2 regions of the Stenotrophomonas sp. YJH_SMC_37 genome follow, and region 2 is predicted to be linked to the other one. Evidence: predicted binding sites of a transcription regulator. Region 2 holds the regulator's gene; the other holds the start of a gene.
The links. The regulator FliA, encoded in region 2, starts transcription of late flagellar genes. The targets are predictions, from matches to a motif close to TAAAGTTTNNCNNNCNNNGGCCGATAA.
Positions count from the first base shown of each region.

Region 1 (4,374 bases), on a different contig from region 2:
TGGCACTGAACGCCGCGGTGGAAGCCGCCCGTGCCGGCGAACAGGGCCGTGGCTTCGCCGTGGTTGCCAGCGAAGTGCGTACCCTCGCCCAGCGCTCGGCCGCCGCCGCCAAGGAAATCAAGGGCCTGATCGACGACTCGGTGGGCAAGGTCGCCGAAGGCTCCAGCCTGGTGCACCAGGCCGGCAGCACGATGGGCGAGATCGTCGCCTCGGTGCAGCGCGTGACCGACATCATGGCCGAGATCTCCGCCGCATCGCAGGAACAGAGCGCCGGCATCGAGCAGGTCAACCAGACCGTGGTGCAGATGGACGAAACCACCCAGCAGAACGCTGCGCTGGTGGAGGAAGCCACCGCCGCCGCGCGTGCGATGGAAGACCAGGCCGTGCAGCTGGGCGAAGCCGTGGCCCGCTTCCGGCTGGCATCGCACGGCACGACGGCCATTCCGGCGCGTCCGCTGGCGGCGCCGGTACCGCGCCAGGTCGCAGCTGCCGCACCGGCCGTGAAGGCGGCCCCGGCACGTACGCTGCGCACCGGGACAGCCCAGTCGGCGCTGGCTGCAGACGGCGACTGGCAGGAGTTCTGATGTCGCCAGGGTCGGACCCTTCTCCCTCGGGAGAGGGGTCTGGCCCCTTACGCATGGAAAGTGATGCAAATCCCACTTCATAATCCGGTGCAGAGGCCGATATCCCCATCGAGCCTCGCGCCAACGCGTGCTGGCGCCCGCCCCTGACCGTAGATTCCATGTCCGACGGCAACGACACTGCAGTGCATGATGTCCACGCGGCTGATGCCGCCGACGAACGTTTCCTGGTCCGCAACCCGCGCCAGTTGCGCCAGCTGCTGCGCTCGCTGATCGACCAGCGATCACTGATCAATGCCCATATCGACGGCCGCGACCGGTCGTTCCCGACCGCACTGCTCGAACTCGAAGAGGATGAAGACTACCTGCTGCTCGATGGCAGCCTGCAGGAGGCTTCCAACCGTGCCGCCGAACAGGCCGACCATCTGCTGTGCTTCGCCCAGCTCGAGCGTGTCCTCGTGCGGTTCCGCCTGCACGCGCTGGAGCGCGTGGACAACGATGGGCACGTTGCCTTCCGCGCCCCCCTTCCGGACGAACTGGTGCATCTGCAACGCCGTGAGATGTACCGGCTGGAAACCCCCGTCACCGATTCGCCCCAACTGCGGATCCCCGCCGGCGAGAGCCGCGCCGACGCCCTGTCGATGCGGGTGGTGGACATCAGTGGCGGCGGCCTGGCGGTCGCCGTGCCAACCGATTGCGCAGTGTTCAGCCTGCAGAAGCGCTACCCGGCGGTGCTGTCGTTGCCCGACGGCCCGGACCTGGAGATCGGGCTGGTTGTCTGCAACCTGTTGCCGCAGCGCCAACCCAACGGGATCGAGATCAAGCGGGTAGGCATGCGCTTTGACACCCTGCCGCGCGGCGCCGACAGCGCCATCCAGCGCTACATCTTCCGCATCGACCGCCAGCGCAAGGCACGCCGCAACGGCGAGCTGTAGGGCGCGTTCAATGGGTAGTGGCGGTCGCGGGGCGGCCACCCGCGTCATTCCCCCTCCGGCCGACGGCCGGCGCGTCCCCTACCCCGCAGTCCCCACCCTCCGGCACTACCGATCCTCGGCAGACCCACGCCATGCGCGGATGCCTCCGAGCCGGCACCTAAAGTCCCCCCCGGCGGGGCCGATATCGAGCCTGACACCGGGACTTCCGGCAGAACCAGGACCCCTCGATGAACGACAAGACCAACTCCGCCGCCAGCGCCGGTGGCGAATTCCTCAGCTTCACCCTTGGTGACGAGCACTACGGCGTGGACATCCTCAAGGTGCAGGAAATCCGCGGCTACGACGCCGTCACCCGGGTGCCGGATGCACCGGACTACATCAAGGGCGTGATCAACCTGCGCGGCACCATCGTGCCGGTCATCGACCTGCGCCTGAAGCTGCGCCTGGACAATGCCCGCTACGACGCCTTCACCGTGATGATCGTGCTGAACGTCGAAGACCGCGTGGTCGGCATCGTGGTCGACAGCGTTTCGGACGTCATCCCGCTGTCGGCCGAGCAGATCCGTCCGACCCCGGAATTCGGTGCTGCCGTCGACACCCGCTTCATCTCCGGCATCGGCACCCACGACGACCGCATGCTGATCCTGCTGGACATCGAGACCCTGCTCGACAGCGCCGACATGGGGCAGAACGCCCTTGCCGAAGACGCTGCTGCCTGACCGAGCGGACCTGCTTCACGTTCCGGTCACAAAACCCTTCAGTTCTCCCCGGCAGTGCCGATAGGGGGACAGAAGCCGGTCGCGCAGGAGCGCGCGGAACCGGAACGACCATCACCATCCCCGGAGATATACCTCGATGAAGTCCCTGCTTGCGTTCGTTTCGGCCGCTGTCCTGGCCACCACCGCTTCCTCCGCGTTCGCCCAGTCGGCCGACATGATCCCGCCGGAACTGGCACCGCGCTCGGTCGGCAAGGACGGCATGGTCTGCGGCAAGGTCGAAAAGGCCCGCTACGCAGAAGGTTCCGAAGGCCAGCCGACCTTCCTTTACATGGGCGGCGCCTTCCCGCGCCACACCTTCTCGGCCCGCATCGCCGGCGAGAACCGCAGCAAGTTCTCCTTCCCGCTGGAAACCCTGGAAGGCAAGACCGTCTGCGTGATCGGCAAGATCCAGCGTGACGCCTCGCGCGCGGAAATCGAAGTCAGCTCGCCCGCTGGCCTGAAGCTGGCCAACATCAAGTAATCCGCTGTCCGTCGGACCACGCCGGTGCTGGTGCCGGCGTGGTTTCTGCTGCAACCGGGCCCGATGCCCGGGCGCGTCTGCCTTAGGAGCTCGCAACGCCCATGCCGTGGATCAACAACCTGAAACTGATGCCGAAGCTGCTGCTGACTTTCGGCGTCCTCCTGCTGGTGATGCTGTTGCAGGGCATCGTCGCCTATCGCGGCCTGCATTCGCTGAACAACGTCACCACCGAGCTGGCCGGTTCACGCATGGAGAGCATCCGCCTCGCCGGCGAGATGCGCGGCATGCTGGGCGAATACCGCAATGCCGCCTACCAGCAACTGATCCGGGCCAGCGACGACGTCAAGTCCGATGCGCGCAAGCAGGGCGTCGAGCTGCGCGCGAGCATGGACAAGTCGATCAAGGAGTACCCGAAGCTGGTCGACAACGCGCAGCAGAAGAAGCTGTTCGACACCTTCGCCAAGGAGTGGAAGGACGCCCTGGCCTCCTATGACAGTGTCACCGAGATGCTGGAACTGGACCTGCCGGACGATGCCATCGATACCTTCGTCGGCGAAACCCGCACCAAGCACCGCAAGGCCGCCTCGGCACTGGAAGCGCTGATCGCCGAAGACAACCGCCTGGCCCGCGCCTCGCGCGAACAGGCCGCGTCCACCTATTCCGCCTCGGCCGTGCTGACCGTGATCGCCCTGCTGGGTGGCGCCGCGCTCGGCCTGGTGCTGGTCTGGCTATTCGCCCGCGCACTGGTCGGCAGCGTGCGCGGCGCCGTCTCGGTCGCCAACGACGTGGCCGGCGGCAAGCTCGATGGCCACATCGACGTCAGCCGCCAGGACGAGGTAGGCGAACTGATGCAGGCCATGCAGCGCATGCAGCGCGACCTGCGCGAACGCATCGAGACCGACCAGGCGGTCGCCCGCGAGAACCTGCGCATCCGCACCGCGCTGGATTACAGCTCCACCGGCGTGTACCTGACTGATACCAGCAACACCATCGTTTACACCAATCGCGCCCTGCAGCAGACCCTGAGCCAGTACCAGGACGACGTGCGCCGCGACCTGCCGGACTTCGATGCCCAGGCCTCGCTGATCGGCAAGCCGGTCACCGTGCTTGAGCACCGTGGCGAAATGGACCAGACCCTGCTGGGCAACCTGAAGGCGCACGGTGTCGCCCGCCGCCCGATGCAGTATGGCGACGCCCAGTTTGCCCAGGTCGTCTCGACCATCCGCAATGAGGACGGTGACACTGTCGGCTACGTGGTGGAATGGCGCGACCGTACCCAGGAAGCGCAGGTTGAAGCGGAAGTGGCCCGCGTGATCGCCCAGGCCGCCGCCGGCGACCTGTCTGGCCGCATTGACGCCACCGACAAGGAAGGCTTCTTCCTGCAGCTGGCCCAGCAGATCAACGGCCTGCTGGACGCCAACGCCGGCAGCATCGAACAGATCTCCGGCCTGCTCGCCGCACTGTCGCAGGGTGACCTGACCGTGCGCATGCATGGCGACTACCAGGGTGTGTTCGCCCGTATGCGCGACGATGCCAACGCCACAGCCGCGCAGCTGAGCGAGATCGTCACCCGCATCAAGCAGTCCAGCCGCGCGATCAGCTCGGCCGCCGGCGAGATC
Region 1 covers NZ_JCAFTG010000027.1:39-4,412, forward strand. The annotation lists partial or broken gene AC5P8J_RS20090 (methyl-accepting chemotaxis protein) at 1-584, shown strand, start outside; gene AC5P8J_RS20095 (flagellar brake protein) at 743-1,516, shown strand; gene AC5P8J_RS20100 (chemotaxis protein CheW) at 1,744-2,235, shown strand; gene AC5P8J_RS20105 (hypothetical protein) at 2,372-2,755, shown strand; partial or broken gene AC5P8J_RS20110 (methyl-accepting chemotaxis protein) at 2,857-4,374, shown strand, end outside.
Region 1: AC5P8J_RS20100 (chemotaxis protein CheW) is a predicted target of FliA. The motif match lies at 1,675-1,701, and genes of this name have one in related genera.

Region 2 (16,798 bases):
GCGGAACACCGCATCGACCGGCAGCATGCGCACGCCGATTACCGCTTCCTGCAGGTCGCGGGTGTTGCGTTCAAGCTGGTCCAGGCCGGCGAACAGGCTTTCGGCGTGGACCGGGTCCAGTGCGTGCGAGACCTGCTTGAGCATGGCCTGGGTGATGACCAGTTCGCCGACCAGGTTGATCAGCGCATCGACCTTGTCGACGCTGACGCGGATCGAGGTTTCCGCTTCCTGGTTGGCGCCGCCACTGGCGGCTGGCGCGGCAGGTGCCGACGGCGCCGCTGCCACCGGAGCGGGGGCAGCTGCGGCCGGGGCCTGGGTGGCCAGGCTTGGCGGCGCGGCCGGACGGATGTCCAGTTCGCAGTCGTCCAGCACCCAGGCGAAGGTGTCTTCGATCTTGCTGCGCGGCACCTTGCCGACCAGGCCCAGATCCCACGCCAGGTGGGCCTCCAGCGGGTCGAGCTGGGCGAAGCCGGGCAGGCGTTCCATGCGCGCGGCGACCTGCAGCGAGCCGAGGTGTTCCAGCTCGCGGATGATGCGCAGCGGGTCGTTGCCGCTCATGAACAGCGACGGCGCCGGAGTGAATCCGATCTGCCAGGCTTCGGGGGTATCGTCCACCTTGGCCGCTGCCGCGACCGGAGCGCTCGATGCGGCCTGGCCGGAGAGAACGGCTTCCAGGCGCGCCTTCACTGCGGCGACAGCGGCGGGGTCGGCAGCCTGGCCGTGTTCGGCTTCGCGCAGCAGGGCGCGAAGCACGTCCACCGAAGACAGCATGGCGTCGACGGCATGGCCTTCCAGCGCCCGCTTGCCGGCACGCAGCTCATCGAGCAGCGTTTCCAGCACGTGGGTCAGGCCGGCGATGGCATCGAAGCCGAAGGTGCCGGCGCCGCCCTTGATCGAGTGGGCGGCGCGGAATACCGAATTGATGATCTCCGCGTCCTGCTGCCCCGATTCCAGGGCCAGCAGGCCAGCCTCCATCGCGTCGAGGCCTTCGCGGCTCTCCTCGAAGAAGGTGGCGTGGAAGCGTTGCAGGTCCATGCTCATGGCATTGGTGGTCCGGAAGCGAAGAAGGGAAGCGGTGGGGGGCGATCAGCCCAGCACTTTCTGCACGGTGGCGACCAGCTGTTCCGGATTGAACGGCTTGACCAGCCAGCCGGTGGCACCGGCGGCCTTGCCTTCGGACTTCTTGTCGGCGGCCGATTCGGTGGTCAGCATCAGCAGCGGGGTGAACTTGTAGTCCGGCAGCTGGCGCAGTTCGCGGATCAGCGCGATGCCGTCCATGTTCGGCATGTTGACGTCGGTGACCACCGCGTTGAAGCGCTGGCCCTTGGCGCGACCGAGCGCGACCGCGCCGTCTTCGGCTTCTTCGACGGCAAAACCGGCCGAGGTGAGGGCGAAGGAAACCATCTGGCGCATCGACGCCGAATCGTCCACCACCAAGATACGTGCGCTCATGCAGCGTTCTCCACAGATTTCAGGTTGTCATGGGTTGCGTCCAGGCCCAGGGCCTGGGTGACGCCCAGCAGGCGCGCGGCGTCACGGAAGGTTGCGGTGCAACCGTGGAAGCCGGTGCCCAGGCCGGCCTCGCGGCGGGCCTGCACGAATGCACACAGCACCTGCACGGCGGCCGTGTGGATGCGGGCGACCTGGCTTGCATCCAGGGTCAGCTCGCCTGCCTGCGCCACCAGCGGGGCGAGGCGGTTCTTGAGCTCGGTGCTGCTCTCGATGCCGAGATCCCCACCCAGTTCGACAGTGCTCATCGTTGCTCCGGACAAACGGTTCCGTGATCCATAACGGCACCCCGGCAGGGTTCTTTAGGGGAATCGACGCGTTGCGTCCCCGACAGGCACCGCGTCGGCGCAAAGCGCCGACTCAACTCAACAGCCGTGTGGCGTCGAGCAGGATCATCGGACGCTGGCTGACCCGGGCGACGCCACGGAACAGGTCGTTGGAAATCTGGCAGATGCGCGCGGTATCAGGCGGCTCGATCTGCGAGTCGGTAAGGTTGGCGACATCTTCCACCGCCGATACGCGCAGGCCGATGGTTTCGCCGTCTTCCTCCAGCACCACGATGCGGGTCTGCGAATCGTCTTCGGCAGCGGCCGCACCCAGGTGCAGGCCGAGATCCATCACCGGTACCACCTGGCCCCGAAGGTTCATGATGCCGAGCATCGCTGGTGCGGTGCCGCGCAATGGCAGCAGGGGAACTGGCAGCACCACTTCCTGCACCTTCAGCAGTTCCAGCGCATAAGCCTGGGCGCCGCAACGCAGGCGCAGCCAGCGCGAGGTGCGCTCGCCGGCGCGGCGGTTCTGCGGATGCGGGCTGCTGGCGGGCTGGAGAGCCTGTGCCTGCAGTTCCTGCCAGGTGCCGGGACGGTTGGTGGCCGGGGCATCCACGGCAACGCGGGGCGGCGGCGCGACGGCAGCGGGCGCAGCCGGGGCAGGCGCGGGCGCAGGGCGCGGCGCCGGGGGCGCTACCACGGCCGGGGGCGGCGTGGGGACATCCGCGCCGCCGGCAGCGGCCTCGAACGCTGCCTGCAGGCCGGGGCTGTCAGTGTGGGCGAGGTGATGGCTGTCGGCCGCGTCGGTCTCGTAGATCACTTCGTCGGGCAGGTCGTCCCAGGTGGGCTCCGGGTCGGCCTTGGCCGGGGCCGTCTCGTGGATCACCTCGTCAGGCAGATCATCCCAGGTCGGTTCCCGCTCGGGAGCGGCGACCGGCATTGCGGCGGCCTCGAAGGCGGCCTCCAGTGCTGCGTCGTCCTCTGCCGGTGCAACGGCAACAGTCTCCGTTTCGTAGATCACCTCGGCAGGCAGATCGTCCCAGGTGGGTTCGCGCCCGGCCGTTGCGGCGGCCTCGAAGGCGGCTTCGAGCGCGGCGTTGTCCGCGGCAGGCGCCGCGGCGACGGTGTCGGTTTCGTAGATCACCTCGGCCGGCAGGTCATCCCAGGTCGGCTCATGGTCCGGTTGCGATATGCTGGCCGGGGCCGGGGCGACGCTGTCAGGCGTTGGAAGCACGACGGCCGGAGCGATCGCTTCGCCCAGCAGTTCGTCCAGATAGTCGTCCAGTACGCCGGTGCTGTTCATGCGGCCTGCTCCAGGGCGCGGGCATCCTCACCGAGGATCCAGTTCAGTGCGCGGCGATAGGCGGCCAGGCCGCGGCCCGGGTACTCCTCACCAACGCTGGGCAGGGTCAGGCCTGCGGCATTGCTGATGCGGGTGTCGATCGGAATGGCGTCTTCCCACACGCGGGTGCCATGACGATCCTGCATGGTGCGCAGCGACTCGTTGCCGGCGCGGGTGCGGCGGTCGAACAGGGTCGGCAGGATCGAGATCGGCAGCGGGCGGCGGCGCGAGCGCTCGACCATCTCGCCGGTGCGGACCATGCCGTCCAGGCCATGCAGGGCCAGCGGCTCGGCCTGGGTGGGGATGATCAGGCGGTCGGCAGCGGCCAGCGCGTTGATCATCAACAGGCCAAGGGTGGGGGCACAGTCCAGCAGGATGTAGTCGTGCTGGCCCTGGTGGCGCGCCAGTGCGTTCTGCAGGGCCAGGCCGAGGCCGGGCTGGTTGGCGCTGCGGCGCTCCAGCGTGGCCAGCGCCGACTGCGCGCAGACATAGTCCAGGCCTTGGATGCTGCTGGCATGGCACAGGCTGGAAAGATCGGCCGGCGGAGCGCCGAACAGTTCCAGCACGCCGGCCGGCGGCGGATCCACCGGTACGCCGAAGGCGCGGCTGAGCGAGGCGTGCGGATCGAGATCGATCAGCAGCACGCGATGGCCCAGCGCGGCCAGGCCGCGGCCGAGGGCGAGGGTGGTGGTGGTCTTGCCGACTCCGCCCTTCTGGTTGGCGATTGCCCAGATGCGCATCGGTTTACTCCTTCATTGCCGGGGGAACGGCGGCGCCGACGCGGCTGCCAGCCGGCACCGGCGGCAACTTCACCGGTGCGATGGGGGAGGTGGGGGCGCTGGCCGGAGTTGCGGCGGCTTGTTCGGTGGTGCTGTTGTCGACGGCGCCGGTGGCCGCATTGAGGCGCTGGCCGAGCGGATCCACCGAATGCGAGGTGTCGGCCAGGATGATGACCATCACCCGGCGGTTGCGGTTGCGCCCCTGCGCGCTGTCGTTCTCTTCGCGCGGACGAAACTGGCCATAGCCGACCATCGCCAGCCGCGACGGCTGCACGCCCTGGTCGGCGAACAGATGCACCACGCTGGCGGCGCGTCCGGCCGACAGTTCCCAGTTCGAAGGGAAGGTGGCGGTGGCGATCGGCACGTTGTCGGTGTGGCCTTCCACGCGCACGCTGTTGGGCACGTCACGCAGCACCTCGGCGAGGCTGGCCAGCGTCTGCCGTGCATGCACGTCCAGCGCGGCCGAGCCGGTGGGGAACAGGATGTCGCTGTTGATCTCCACTTCAATCCACAACTCGGTGCGGCGCACGCTGATCATGCCGCGGTCGATCAGCGGCGCCAATGCAGCGGTGAGGCGGTCGGCGATGCTGTTGAGCTGGCGCTCGGCACGGGCGATCTGTTCCTGGTTGTGCACGGAGACCGGCATGCGCATCTGCGAGGCCATCGACGGCAGCAGGGTCGGGTCGTGCGACGGCGCCGGCGCGGAGGGGCCGATCTTGGTGCCGGACTTGATCACCGAAGGGCTGTCCCAGCCGCCACCCTGCACCTGCTTGTTCCCCACCTGCACCGGGTTGATGGTGCGCGGTGCGCCACCGAAGGCATCGGTGAGCGCGTCGGCCATGATCCGGTACTTGCCCTCGTTGACCGAGGAGATCGCGTACATGACCACGAAGAAGGCGAGCAGCAGCGTCATCAGGTCGGCATAGGGGATCGCCCATGCTTCATGGTTGGCGTGCTCTTCGTGGTGCTTGCGGCGGGCCATGTCAGTGCAGGAAGCCGGAAAGGTTGGTTTCGATGTTGCGCGGGTTCTCGCCCTGGGCGATCGAGATCAGCCCTTCAATGACCATTTCGCGGTCGCGGGTGTTGTGCGAGATCACACTCTTGAGCTTGGCAGCCACCGGCAGGAACAGCAGGTTGGCCGAGGCGATGCCGTAGATGGTGGCGGTGAACGCGGCGGCGATGCCGTGGCCGAGCTTGCTCGGGTCGGCCAGGTTCTTCATCACCGCGATCAGGCCGAGCACGGCGCCGATGATGCCGAGGGTCGGGGCGTAGATGCCCATCGCTTCGAAGACCTTGGCGCCGGCCTGGTCCTGGTGTTCCTGGCTGCCCAGTTCGATTTCCAGCATGTGCCGCATCGATTCGGGCTCGACGCCGTCCACCAGAAGCTGCAGGCCCTTGCGCAGGAACGGGTCCTGCTGCGCTTCCACCTGCGATTCCAGACCCAGCAGGCCCTGGCGGCGGGCGATGTTGCTCCACTCGACGATCTGCTGGATCAGTTCGCGGCGATCACTGTGTGGCGGGCGTACGACCCAGCGCACGATCTTGAACGCATGCTTGAACACCGCCGGCGAGGTATGCAGCAGGATCGCGGCGACGGTGCCGACGATGACGATCACGAACGCCGCAGGCGACCACAACGACGCCAGGCCGGCGCCCTTGAGGATGCTGCCGCCGACCAGCGAGGCCAGGGCGAGAAAGAGTCCAATGAGGCTGAGTCTATCCATGGTTCCGGTATCGGCGTGTATGAATGGGACTTGAGACACCGGTAGATCGCGTACAGACGGTAGTCACAGTTTTTCGGGTCGCCGGGCATGGCCCTGGCGGGGTTCAACGCAGCCCGTCCACGTCCAGGATCAGGGCCATGCGACCATCGCCGATCAAGGTTGCACCGGCATAACCGCGCAGGCCGCGCAGGGCTTTTGGCAGTGGCTTGATGACCACTTCCTCACGCCCGCGCACCTGGTCCACGACCAGCCCGAAGCGGGCTTCGCCGGCCTGCAGCACCACGATGGTCAGCAGGGTTGACGCGGCCGGCGTCACATCCAGCCACTGGCGCAGGTCGACCAGCGGCAGGGTGTGCGAGCGGCGATCAAGCACGGCGCGGCCATCGAACCAGCCCAGCGAGGTGCGCGGCGCGTGCAGCACTTCCATCACGCGTGCCAGCGGTAGCGCGTAGACGTCCTCGCCGGCCTGCACCAGCAGGGTCGGCAGGATCGCCAGGGTGAGCGGCACGCGGATCAGGAAGCGGCTGCCACGACCCAGTTCCGACTGGATCTGGATCTGGCCGCTCAGTTCGCGGATGCGCGACTGCACCACGTCCATGCCGACGCCACGGCCGGAGATATCGGTGACCTGCTGCTTGGTCGAGAAGCCCGGCAGGAACACCAGGTGCAGGCACTCCTCGCTGCTCAGGCGGGCGGCGGCTTCCGGATCGATCAGGCCCTTCTCGCGCGCCTTGGCGCGCAGCTTCTCCGGGTCGATGCCGGCGCCATCGTCCTGCACCTCGATGCTGACGTAGTCGCCTTCCTGCTGCGCCGACAGGCGTACATGGCCCATCCGCGGCTTGCCTTGTGCTTCGCGCAGGTCGGGCATTTCCACGCCATGGTCGATGGCGTTGCGGACCAGGTGCACCAGCGGGTCGGCCAGGGCCTCGACCAAGTTGCGGTCGAGCTCGGTCTCGGCACCGATCAGCTCCAGGTCCACTTCCTTCTTCAGCGAGCGGGCAACGTCGCGGGCGACCTTGGGGAACCGCGAGAACACCTTGCCCACCGGCTGCATGCGGGTGCGCATCACCGCCGATTGCAGGCGCGCGGTGGCGATATCCAGCGTCGACACGGCGCGGTCCAGCTCTTCATCTCGCAGGCGTGCACGCAGGGTCTTGAGCCGATTGCGCGACAGCACCAGTTCGCCGATCAGGTTGACGATCGCGTCCAGGCGTTTGGTATCAACGCGCACCGTGTGTTCGGCCTCGGCCAGCGGCTTGGCCGCCGGCTTGGCCACGGGTGCCGGTGCAGCGACCGGGCGCGGCGCGGGCGCCGGCGCCGGTGCCAGGACTGCAGCAGGCTTGGCACCCGGTGCGGCGCCACCGTGCAACTGGTCGAGCAGGGCTTCGAACTCGTCCTCGCTGATCAGGCCGTCGTCGGCTTTTTTTGCCGGCGCGATCGCAGTCGGAGCATTGCCACCGTGCAGCTGGTCGAGCAGCGCCTCGAATTCGTCGTCGGTGATCAGGTCGCTGCCCCCCGCGGCGGGTGCTGCGGCGGCGGCGGGCGCAGCCACGGCACCCCCGTGCACGTCGAACTGGGCGATCAGGTCCGGCGGCGCATAGCCCGGCTCGGTGCCGGACGACACGGCGTCCAGCATCGACTGCAGGTAATCCAGTGATTGCTGGGCCGCGTCGAAGTGGTGGGCCTGCAGCACGGCCTGGCCGGCGCGCGCCGCGCCCAGCGCCTCCTCAGCGGCGTGGCACAGCTCGACCATGGCAGTGACGCCGAGGAAGCCGGCGCCGCCCTTGAGCGTGTGGTAGCCGCGGAACACCGCATTGAGCTGGTCGCTGTCCTGCGGTGCCTGCTCCAGCGACACCAGCTGTTCGCCGAGGCGGTCCAGGATCTCCTGCGCCTCGATGATGAAATCGGCAGTGATGTCGTCGGATACCGCGCTCATGCTTACAGCCCCAGATCCGACAACAGGTCGTCGGCGTCGTTCTGCGAGACCGCGTGGCGGTCCAGTCCCTTCAGTGCCGGCCCGGCCAGTGCCGGGTCGGTGCGATGCTGTTCCGGCGGCAGGCCGAGTGCGCCGAAGCCCTCGTGCACGCGGCGGACGATGCCGACCACGCGACGGATGATCTGCCCGGTCAGGTCCTGGTAGCTCTGGGTCAGGGCGATCTCGGTCAGGTTGTGGCGGATGCGCTCGAGCTGCGCGTCCTGGCCTGGCTGCAGGCCTTCGGCACGCAGCTGTTCGGTCAGGCTGCGGCATTCCTCGGCCAGGTCCAGAGTGCGGTGGGTGGCCTGTTCGGTCATCGCCACCACGTGGTCCAGGCGCGCGCAGGCGTCATCCAGTTCACCGGCCTCGCTGGGCACGGTCGGCAGTTCACCCAGCGCCTGTCCCAGCTCGCGGGCCAGCCGCGACAGGCCGCTCATCATCGGCTGCGTGCGCAGCGCGACCAGTCCGTCGATGCGTTGCCGCCAGGCAGCTTCGTCACCGGACTCCAGTGCGTCCAGGGCTTCCTGCAGGCGCAGGGCGAGGGCGTTCTTGTCGACCGTGGTATCCATCAGGCGCTGGCCGCCAGGCGTTCGAAGATCTTGCCGAGCTTTTCTTCCAGCGTCTGCGCGGTGAAGGGCTTGATGATGTATCCGTTCACGCCGTTCTGGGCGGCTTCGATGATCTGTTCGCGCTTGGCTTCGGCAGTGACCATCAGCACTGGCAGGGTCTTCAGCTTGGCATCGGCGCGGATCGCCTTGAGCAGCTCGATGCCGGTCATCACCGGCATGTTCCAGTCGGTGACGACGAAATCGAACGACTGGCTCTGCAGCAGCGACAGCGCGGCATGCCCGTCCTCGGCTTCGGCGGTATTGGTGAAGCCAAGATCGCCCAGCAGGTTCTTGACGATGCGACGCATGGTCGAGAAGTCGTCGACGATCAGGATGCGCATGTTCTTGTTCAAAGCAGAGTTCCTTTGTTGTTCATTCCGGGTGGCCGGGGGCAGCCGCCTCGGGCATGTTCACTCTTCCAGGCCGGCGTCGGCCGCCTCGAAAATCTTCAATCGTCCACGCAGGCGCAGCACGGCCTGGCCGTGGATCTGGCAGACCCGCGACTCGCTCACGCCGAGCACCGCGCCGATCTCCTTCAGGTTCAGTTCCTGCTCGTAATAGAGCGAGAGCACCAGCTGTTCGCGCTCGGGCAGGTGGCCGATGGCCTTGCCCAGCTCGCGGCCGAACTCGCCGCGCTCCAGCACCTGCTGCGGGGTCGGGCCGCCCTGGGCGACGGTGTCCAGCTCGCCCTGGTCCTCGATGCGTGACTCCAGGCTCAGCACCTGGCCACGCGCGGCGTCTTCCATCAGCCGCAGGTATTCGGGCAGCGGCATCTCCATCGCGGCGGCCACTTCGGTGGCGCTGGCGGCACGGCCGGTGCTCTGTTCCAGGCGGCGGATGGTGGCAGCGGCGTCGCGTGCGCGGCGATGCACCGAGCGCGGCACCCAGTCGCCACGGCGGATCTCGTCGATCATCGAACCGCGGATGCGGATCGAGGCGTAGGTCTCGAACGAGGCGCCCTGGTCGGCGTCGTAGCTGCGCGACGCTTCGATCAGCCCCATCATGCCGGCCTGGATCAGGTCGTCCACCTCCACGCTCGCCGGCAGGCGTGCGGCCAGGTGGTGGGCGATGCGCCGCACCAGGTCCGAGTGCTGGGAGATGACCTCGTTGGCCGCCGAGCGCTGGACCTCCCGGTACTGGGCTGCGCCTTTCATGCGGCCACCCCGCGCTGCTTGAGAATGCGCTCGAGGAAGAACTCGACGCCGCCACGCGGTTCGGTCGGCGCCTGCCAGCGTGCGGTGCGGCGCGCGATCTCGGTGATCGCCAGCGCGGCCGGGCTGGACGGGTAGGCCTTTACCACTGGCTGCTGGCGCTGCACCGACAGGCGCAGCCAATCATCCTGCGGCACACAGCCCAGATAGTTCAGCGAGACATCGGCGAGGAATTTCTCGCAGACCCGGGTCAGCTTTTCGTACAGCACGCGGCCCTCGTTGGGGTCGCGCACCATGTTGGCCACCACCTGGATGCGGTCCACGCCGCGCTCGCGCGACAGCACCTTGATCAGCGCATAGGCGTCGGTGATCGAGGCCGGTTCGTCACAGACCACCACCACGGTGTCCTGCGCGGCCTGGCAGAAGGTCAGCACGCCGTCGGTGATGCCGGCGGCGGTATCGACCACCATGATGTCCAGCTCGCGTTCCAGTTCGGAGAACACGTTGACCAGGCCGACATGCTCGGCCGGGGCCAGCTCGGCCATGTGCCGGCGGCCGGAAGCGGCCGGGACGACCAGCACGCCGTTCGGGCCTTCGACGATGACGTCGTCCAGCGAGCAGCGGCCGGCCACCAGGTCGGCCAGCGTAAAGGTGGGGTTCAAGCCCAGGATCACGTCGATGTTGGCCAGGCCCAGGTCGGCGTCCAGCAGCAGCGTGCGCTTGCCCATGCCCGCCAGCGCCACAGCCAGGTTGGCCGAGACGTTGGTCTTGCCCACGCCGCCCTTGCCGCCGGTCACCGCGATGGTGCGCACAGGGCCGAGCGGCTCGCTGCGGGTGGCCGACAGCGGGAAGGTCTTGGTCAGCTTGGCGTACTCACGCGACGGCATGGTTCAACTCCGGGTTGCAGGGCATATCGGCCGCTCGGCGCAAATCTTCAAGGCGAAGTACGAGATTGGCTGCACTGGCCCGGTGCAGGTCCTCCGGGACGTCCTGGCCATCGGTCACCCAGGTGATCGGCAGGGCATGGTCCACGGCCACAGACAGGGCGTTGCCGAAGCGGCCGGTCTCGTCCAGCTTGCTCAGCACCAGACCCTGCAGGTTGGCGGCGCCGAAGCGGCGGACCACCTCGTCCATGTCGCCGAAGCTGGTATTGGCCGGCAGCACCAGCAGGGTGCGCACCTGGCGGGCGGCACGCAGCCACTGCAGCTGGGCGGCCAGCGCGCGGTCGCGCGGGCCCAGGCCGGCGGTGTCGATCAGCACCAGCTTGTAGTCCTTCAGGCGTTCCAGCAGCTGGTCCAGGTCGGTGCCGCTGTTGGCCTCGTGCACCGCGATGCCGAGCTGGCGGCCGTAGCCGTACAGCTGCTCGCGGGCGCCGATGCGGGCGGTATCGGTGGTGACCAGGGCGACGTCACGCGGCGCGTGCTTCTCGGCGAATCGCGAGGCCAGCTTGGCGATGGTGGTGGTCTTGCCGGCGCCGGTCGGGCCGACCAGGGCGATCACGCCGCCTTCTTCCAGCGGGTCGACCGGGGCGATCGGCAGCTTGCGCGAGATCAGCCCCAGCATCAGGCCGCGGCCACGATGGGCTTCGGTCTCCAGCGGGATCTGCATGGCCACGTCGCGGGCCAGGCCGGCATCGAAGCCATATTCGTCCATCAGGTCCAACGCGGTGGCGCGCACCGGGCAGCCGCGCAGGCGCTCGTCGGTGAAGCGGTTCATCTCGCGCTCGATCACCTGGCGCATGCCGGCCACTTCCTGGCGCAACTGGCGGATCTCGGCGTCGTCCTGGGCGACCACCGTCAGCACCGGAGCCGGAGCCAGGGTGGGGGCCGGCGCGGTTTCGACAATGGCATCGGCCAACGCCGGTTCGCTGGCGGCGCTGGCCGGCTGCGCGTCGGCGACGGCAGCGGTCGGCAGCGGCGGCGGCTGCACGGCCGGCGCCACGCTTTCGTGATGCGCCTCGTGCGGCGGATCGATCGGGAAGCGGGCGCGGTTGGCCGGCACGGCGGCGGCCGGTGCAACGATGGCCTCGGCGAACGGCGCGAAGATCTGTTCCGGCAGCGCCGGTTCGTTGACGGCGGCACGCGCGAGGGTGGCCGCAAAGCCGGTGCTGCCGCGGGTCGGCACGATCTCGTCGGCGCTGTCCAGGGTGCGGCCGGTGGCGCCGACCGCGGCGCGGGCGAGGGCGGCCACCGCCGAGGTGGTGGCGGCGACCGGCTCCGGTGCCGGGGTGGCGCTGCGACGGCGGGTGACGGCGGCGATTACCGCATCGGCGGCGGTGCGCGGCTTGGGCGCCGGCGGCGGCGCCACGTCGCGGCGCGAGGCTTCCAGCGCACGCTGCACGGCGCTTTCATCGTAGTTGGCGGCGGCGACGATCTCGATGCCTTCCTCGATCCGGCGGTTGGACAGGATTACGGCATCAGGACCATGTTCCTTGCGCACCAGGTTCATGGCCGAACGCATGTCGGCGGCGACGAATCGTTTGATTTTCATGCTGTGGTCACGAGGCGAAGACGGCGGAGTGGCGGCCGGGGAACTCGGGTGGTCGGTGGTCTGCACGGTGCGGGTTCCCCTTGGTATCTGTCTGTTGCGTTGGTTCGAAGGTGGTGTCTGTTTTCTGGCGCGTCGGCGGGCGGCGTCAGCTGATCGTTCCGACCAGCTTCAGGCGCTTGTCCTCCGGCACCTCGCTGTAGGCCAGGACCGACAGCGACGGAACGCTGTGGCGGACCAGGCGTGCCAGCGCAGCGCGCACCGGGCCAGGTACCAGCACGACCGCGGGCTCGTTGCGGGCTTCCTGCTTGCTGACACATTCGGCCAGGCTCTGGTGCAGTCGCTCAGCGAGTCCGGGTTCCAGCGCGGCGCCGTTGCCCTGCGTGGACTCCTGCAAGACACGTTCCAATTGCGGGTTGAGGGTGAACACCGGCAGCTCCGCCGACATTCCGGCGATCTCCTGCACGATGAAGCGGCCCAAGGCGGTGCGCACGGCGGCGGTCAGCACGGCCGGGTCCTGGCTGCTGGGCGCATGTTCGACCAGTGCCTCGGCGATCTTGCGCAGCTGGCGGATCGGAATGCGCTCGACCAGCAGGTTCTGCAGCACGCGCACCACCGCCGACAGCGGCAGCGCCTTCGGCGTCAGATCTTCGACGAGCTTGGGCGCGCTCTTGGCCAGGTTGGCCAGCAGGTGTTGCACTTCCTCATGGCCGAGCAACTCAGGTGCGTGCTCGCGGATCAGGTGCGAAAGGTGGGTGGCGACCACGGTGGCCGGGTCGACCACCGTGTAGCCCAGCGTTTCGGCCTGGGCACGCTGGTGCGGTTGGATCCAGGTGGCATCTAGGCCGAACGCGGGGTCCTTGCCGGCGATGCCTTCCAGCGTGCCAAGCGCGCTGCCCGGGTCCAGCGCGAGCTCGCGGTCGGGGTGGATCTCGGCGGTGGCCACCGGCACGCCGTGCACCAGCACGCGGTAGCCGTTGGCGGGCAGTTCCAGGTTGTCGCGGATGTGTACCGATGGAATCAGGAAGCCGACATCCTGGGTCAGCTTGCGGCGCACGCCCTTGATGCGCGCCATCAGTTCGCCGCCCTGGTTGCTGTCCACCAGCGGAATCAGCCGGTAGCCGACCTCCAGGCCCAGCGGATCGACCGGGCGCAGTTCGTCCCAGCTCAGTTCGGCGGTGGGCGCCGGCGCGGCCGGGCGGCCGAGGGCGCTGAGCGCCGCCGGGTCCTTGCCCGTTGCGGCGGCATCGGCGGCCGGGGCCTGGGTCTTGCGGTACAGCTTCCAGGCAATGAAGCCGAGGATCGACGCCAGCGTCAGGAAAGCGACGTTGGGCATGCCCGGCACCAGGCCCACCAGGCCGATGATGCCGGCGGTGATCGCCAGCGCCCGGTATTGGCCAAACACCTGGCCGGTCATGGCCTGGGCCATGTCCTGCGAGCGCGAGGCGCGGGTGACCAGCATCGCCACCGCACTGGAGACCAGCAGCGCCGGCAGCTGGGCCACCAGGCCGTCACCGATCGACAACAGGGTGTAGGTGGCAGCGGCTTCACCGAAGGGCATGCCATGCTGCAGCACACCCACGGCCAGGCCGCCGAGCATGTTGATGAACAGGATCAGGATGCCGGCGATGGCGTCGCCGCGGATGAACTTGCTGGCACCGTCCATCGCACCGTAGAAGTCGGCTTCCTCGCGGACTTCTTCGCGGCGCAGCTTGGCTTCTTCACGCGTCAGCAAACCGGCGTTGAGGTCGGCGTCGATCGCCATCTGCTTGCCGGGCATCGCGTCGAGGATGAAGCGCGCGGTCACTTCCGAGACCCGGCCGGCGCCCTTGGTGATCACCACGAAGTTGATGATGGTGAGGATCGCGAACACCACGATGCCCACCGCGTAGTTGCCGCCGATCACGAATTCGCCGAAGGCGGCGATGACCTTGCCCGCGGCATCGTGGCCGTTCTGGCCGTTGAGCAGGATCACGCGGGTGGAGGCCACGTTCAGCGCCAGCCGCAGCATGGTGGTGATCAGCAGCACGATCGGGAAGATGGTGAAGTCCAGCGGGCGCTTCACGTAGACCACCGCCAGCAGCACCATCAGCGAGATGGCAATGTTGAAGGTGAACAGCGCATCGAGCACCGGCGCGGCCAGCGGCACCACGACCATGGCCAGCAGGGCCAGCACGATCAGCGGCGCGCCAAGACCCTGGCGGATCATTTCCAGGGCGCGGCGGGTGTTGAAGCCGGTGGAGGGCTGGGCGCTCACGGGCGGCCTCCCTTGCCGAATTCATCCACCTGGATGTGCGGGGCGTCCGGCATCGGGCCAGTGCGCCACGCGCGCAGCTGGTAGACGTAGGACAGGACCTGGGCGACGGCCGAATACAGTCTCACGGGGATTTCCTTTCCGAGTTGGCCCTCCCGATACAAGGCGCGTGCCAAAGGTGGGGCAGAGACGATCGCGACCTTGTTGCCGTCGGCCACTTCACGGATGCGCAGGGCGGTCTCGTCCACGCCCAGGGCGACCACGGTGGGGGCGTTCATGGCGCCGCCCTCATACTTCAGGGCCACCGCGTAGTGGGTGGGGTTGACCACCACCACGTCGGCGGTGGGTACCGCTTCCATCATCCGGCGGTTGGCCATCTGCTGCTGCAGCTGGCGGATGCGGCCCTTCACCTCGGGGCTGCCCTCGCTTTCCTTCATTTCCCGGCGCAGCTCTTCCCGGGTCATCTTCAGCTTGCGCATCCAGTTCCAGCGCTGGTACGGCGCGTCGATGGCGGCCAGCACCAGCATCGCGCCGGCGGTGGCCAGCAGCAGGCGCAGGGTGAAGCCGAGGCCGTCGGTGATGGCCGTCTCCAGCGGGTGGTGGATCAGGCCGCGCAGGGTGTCAAAGCCGGTCCAGACCACCAGCCCGGCGGCGACGCCGACGAAGGCCACGCGCAGCAACGATTTGGTGAATTCGGCAATGGCCTCCGGGCCATACAGGCGCTTGAACCCGCTCATCGGGTTCATGCGGTTGATGTCGGGTAGCAACGCCTTCTGCGACCAGCGCAGTCCGCCCATCACCAGCGGGGCGACGAAGCTGGCCAGCAGGCAGACCAGCACCAGCGGCGCGATCACCAGCATGAACTGCAGCAGCAGGTCGCCGAAGTGGCCGAACAGTTCCTTCGGGTTCTGCCGCAGGCTCTGTTCCGGGCTCAGCGCCTGCTTCATCCAGGCCGTGGCGCCGCGGCCGATCGAGCCGCTCATCGCCATCACCGCCAGCACGCCGGCGCCGAACACGGCGGCCGTGCCGAGCTCGCGCGAGCGCGGCAGGTTGCCCTGTTCGCGGGCGTCGCGCAGGCGTTTTTCGGTCGGTTGTTCGGTCTTTTCGCCGGCGGATTCGTTCTCGGACATCACGGGCACTGCGGCAGGGGTTGCCGGGGTGCGTGCAAGAACCGTGCCGCTATCCGTCAGCCGCGAACGGCAGCACTGTGTGTCTGCTCCTGCTCATTCTGGCGTTCGCAGTGCTGTATGCGCTGCCGCGCTATCGCATCCAGACGGTGAGGAAGATCGTTCAACTGCTGCTGTACAGGGGGCAGCTAGCAGCTACATGAGGCATGATGCCAAGACACGCAGAGAGAAGGGCGGTGCTGAATGGGTTGCAGGATGGGATATCGCAGCAATGAGCTTTGACATAGTCGTTTTGAAGCTGGAAGACCTCGGTGAAGAAGACCTCTCCAATGTCGAGGCTGTGCAGGACATCGGATGTCCCCAGGCCATAATCGCATCATTGGAGTTGGTGTTCCCCGGATGTGTCCAAGGTGCATTCTCGGATGGTGAGCGCTACTCGCTCGAGTCCGCTCTGAATGGAGACCCGGTGAGCTCCATACACCTTACTCTTCGATTCGGTCGAGCATGGTCTGAGGCAGCCAATTCTGAGTTCATGGCCCTGCTTTCAACACTTTGCCAGCGGTTGCAGTCAGTCGCGTTTGCCGTCTCCGACAACTCGAGGATTACCCCTCCCTGCTGAAGCGGACGATCTTGCTCGCGACAACGGCATGGGAGGCCAGGGCTCGTTGAGCATCGGGTGACTGGCAGGAGGAAGCATCCCCAAGATGAAGCTGGATGGCTTGCCGGCACGTCAGCGTTCGACCTGGTCGCTCCAGGGATGACGCAAATGGCAACGTCGACGTTACCGTGAATTTCGTATTCCTGCAGAAGAGTCCAGAACTCTTGCAGACAACCAACGCACCCTCCGACCATCAGGTCGGTGCGCCGAGCGCATCTCAGCAGGCCATCACCTGTTGCATCGCCAGGTGGATTCAGCGTCCCCCACCTTCGGGCGCTTTGAAGCCGGTGCTCAGCTCGATCCGCGGCCGCGGCAGGTCGTGCAGCTGCATGAAGCGCGCCGCGTCGACCGGGCGGCCGAGCAGGTAGCCCTGCAGGTAGTCGCAGCCCAGGCGCTCCAGGTAGGCGCGCTGGGCGGTGGTTTCCACGCCTTCGGCGACGATGTCCATGTCCAGCGCATGGCCCAGCGCCACGATCGCCGAGACGATCACCACGTCCTCTGCACTGTGTTCCAGGTCGCGCACGAACGCATGGTCGATCTTGATCTCGGTGGCCGGCAGCCGCTTCAGGTACAGCAGGCTGGAATAGCCAGTGCCGAAGTCATCGATGGATATGCCTACGCCCAGCGCCGACAGCGCCTGCAGCAGGCGCAGGCTGGTGTCGGTATCGCGCATCACCGTGCTTTCGGTGATTTCCAGCACCAGGTGGCGCGGAGCGATGTTGTGGCGTTCGATCATCGCGCGCACATCCTGCAGCAGGTGCGGCGAACTGAACTGCACCGGCGACAGGTTCACCGACATCGACCAGCCTTCGTGACCGGCATCGTGCCAGCGCCGCAGTTGCAGGCAGGCCTGGTCCAGCGCCCAGCGCCCGATCTCGTTGATCGCGCCGCTGCGCTCGGCCAGGCGGATGAACC
Region 2 covers NZ_JCAFTG010000021.1:2,958-19,755, forward strand. The annotation lists gene AC5P8J_RS19400 (chemotaxis protein CheA) at 1-1,041, opposite strand, end outside; gene AC5P8J_RS19405 (response regulator) at 1,087-1,452, opposite strand; gene AC5P8J_RS19410 (STAS domain-containing protein) at 1,449-1,757, opposite strand; gene AC5P8J_RS19415 (chemotaxis protein CheW) at 1,870-3,081, opposite strand; gene AC5P8J_RS19420 (ParA family protein) at 3,078-3,860, opposite strand; gene motD (flagellar motor protein MotD) at 3,865-4,881, opposite strand; gene AC5P8J_RS19430 (flagellar motor protein) at 4,883-5,623, opposite strand; gene AC5P8J_RS19435 (chemotaxis protein CheA) at 5,727-7,559, opposite strand; gene AC5P8J_RS19440 (protein phosphatase CheZ) at 7,562-8,167, opposite strand; gene cheY (chemotaxis response regulator CheY) at 8,167-8,559, opposite strand; gene AC5P8J_RS19450 (RNA polymerase sigma factor FliA) at 8,617-9,360, opposite strand; gene AC5P8J_RS19455 (MinD/ParA family ATP-binding protein) at 9,357-10,244, opposite strand; gene flhF (flagellar biosynthesis GTPase FlhF) at 10,231-11,847, opposite strand; gene flhA (flagellar biosynthesis protein FlhA) at 11,993-14,053, opposite strand; gene flhB (flagellar biosynthesis protein FlhB) at 14,098-15,228, opposite strand; gene AC5P8J_RS19475 (hypothetical protein) at 15,425-15,844, shown strand; gene AC5P8J_RS19480 (putative bifunctional diguanylate cyclase/phosphodiesterase) at 16,137-16,798, opposite strand, start outside.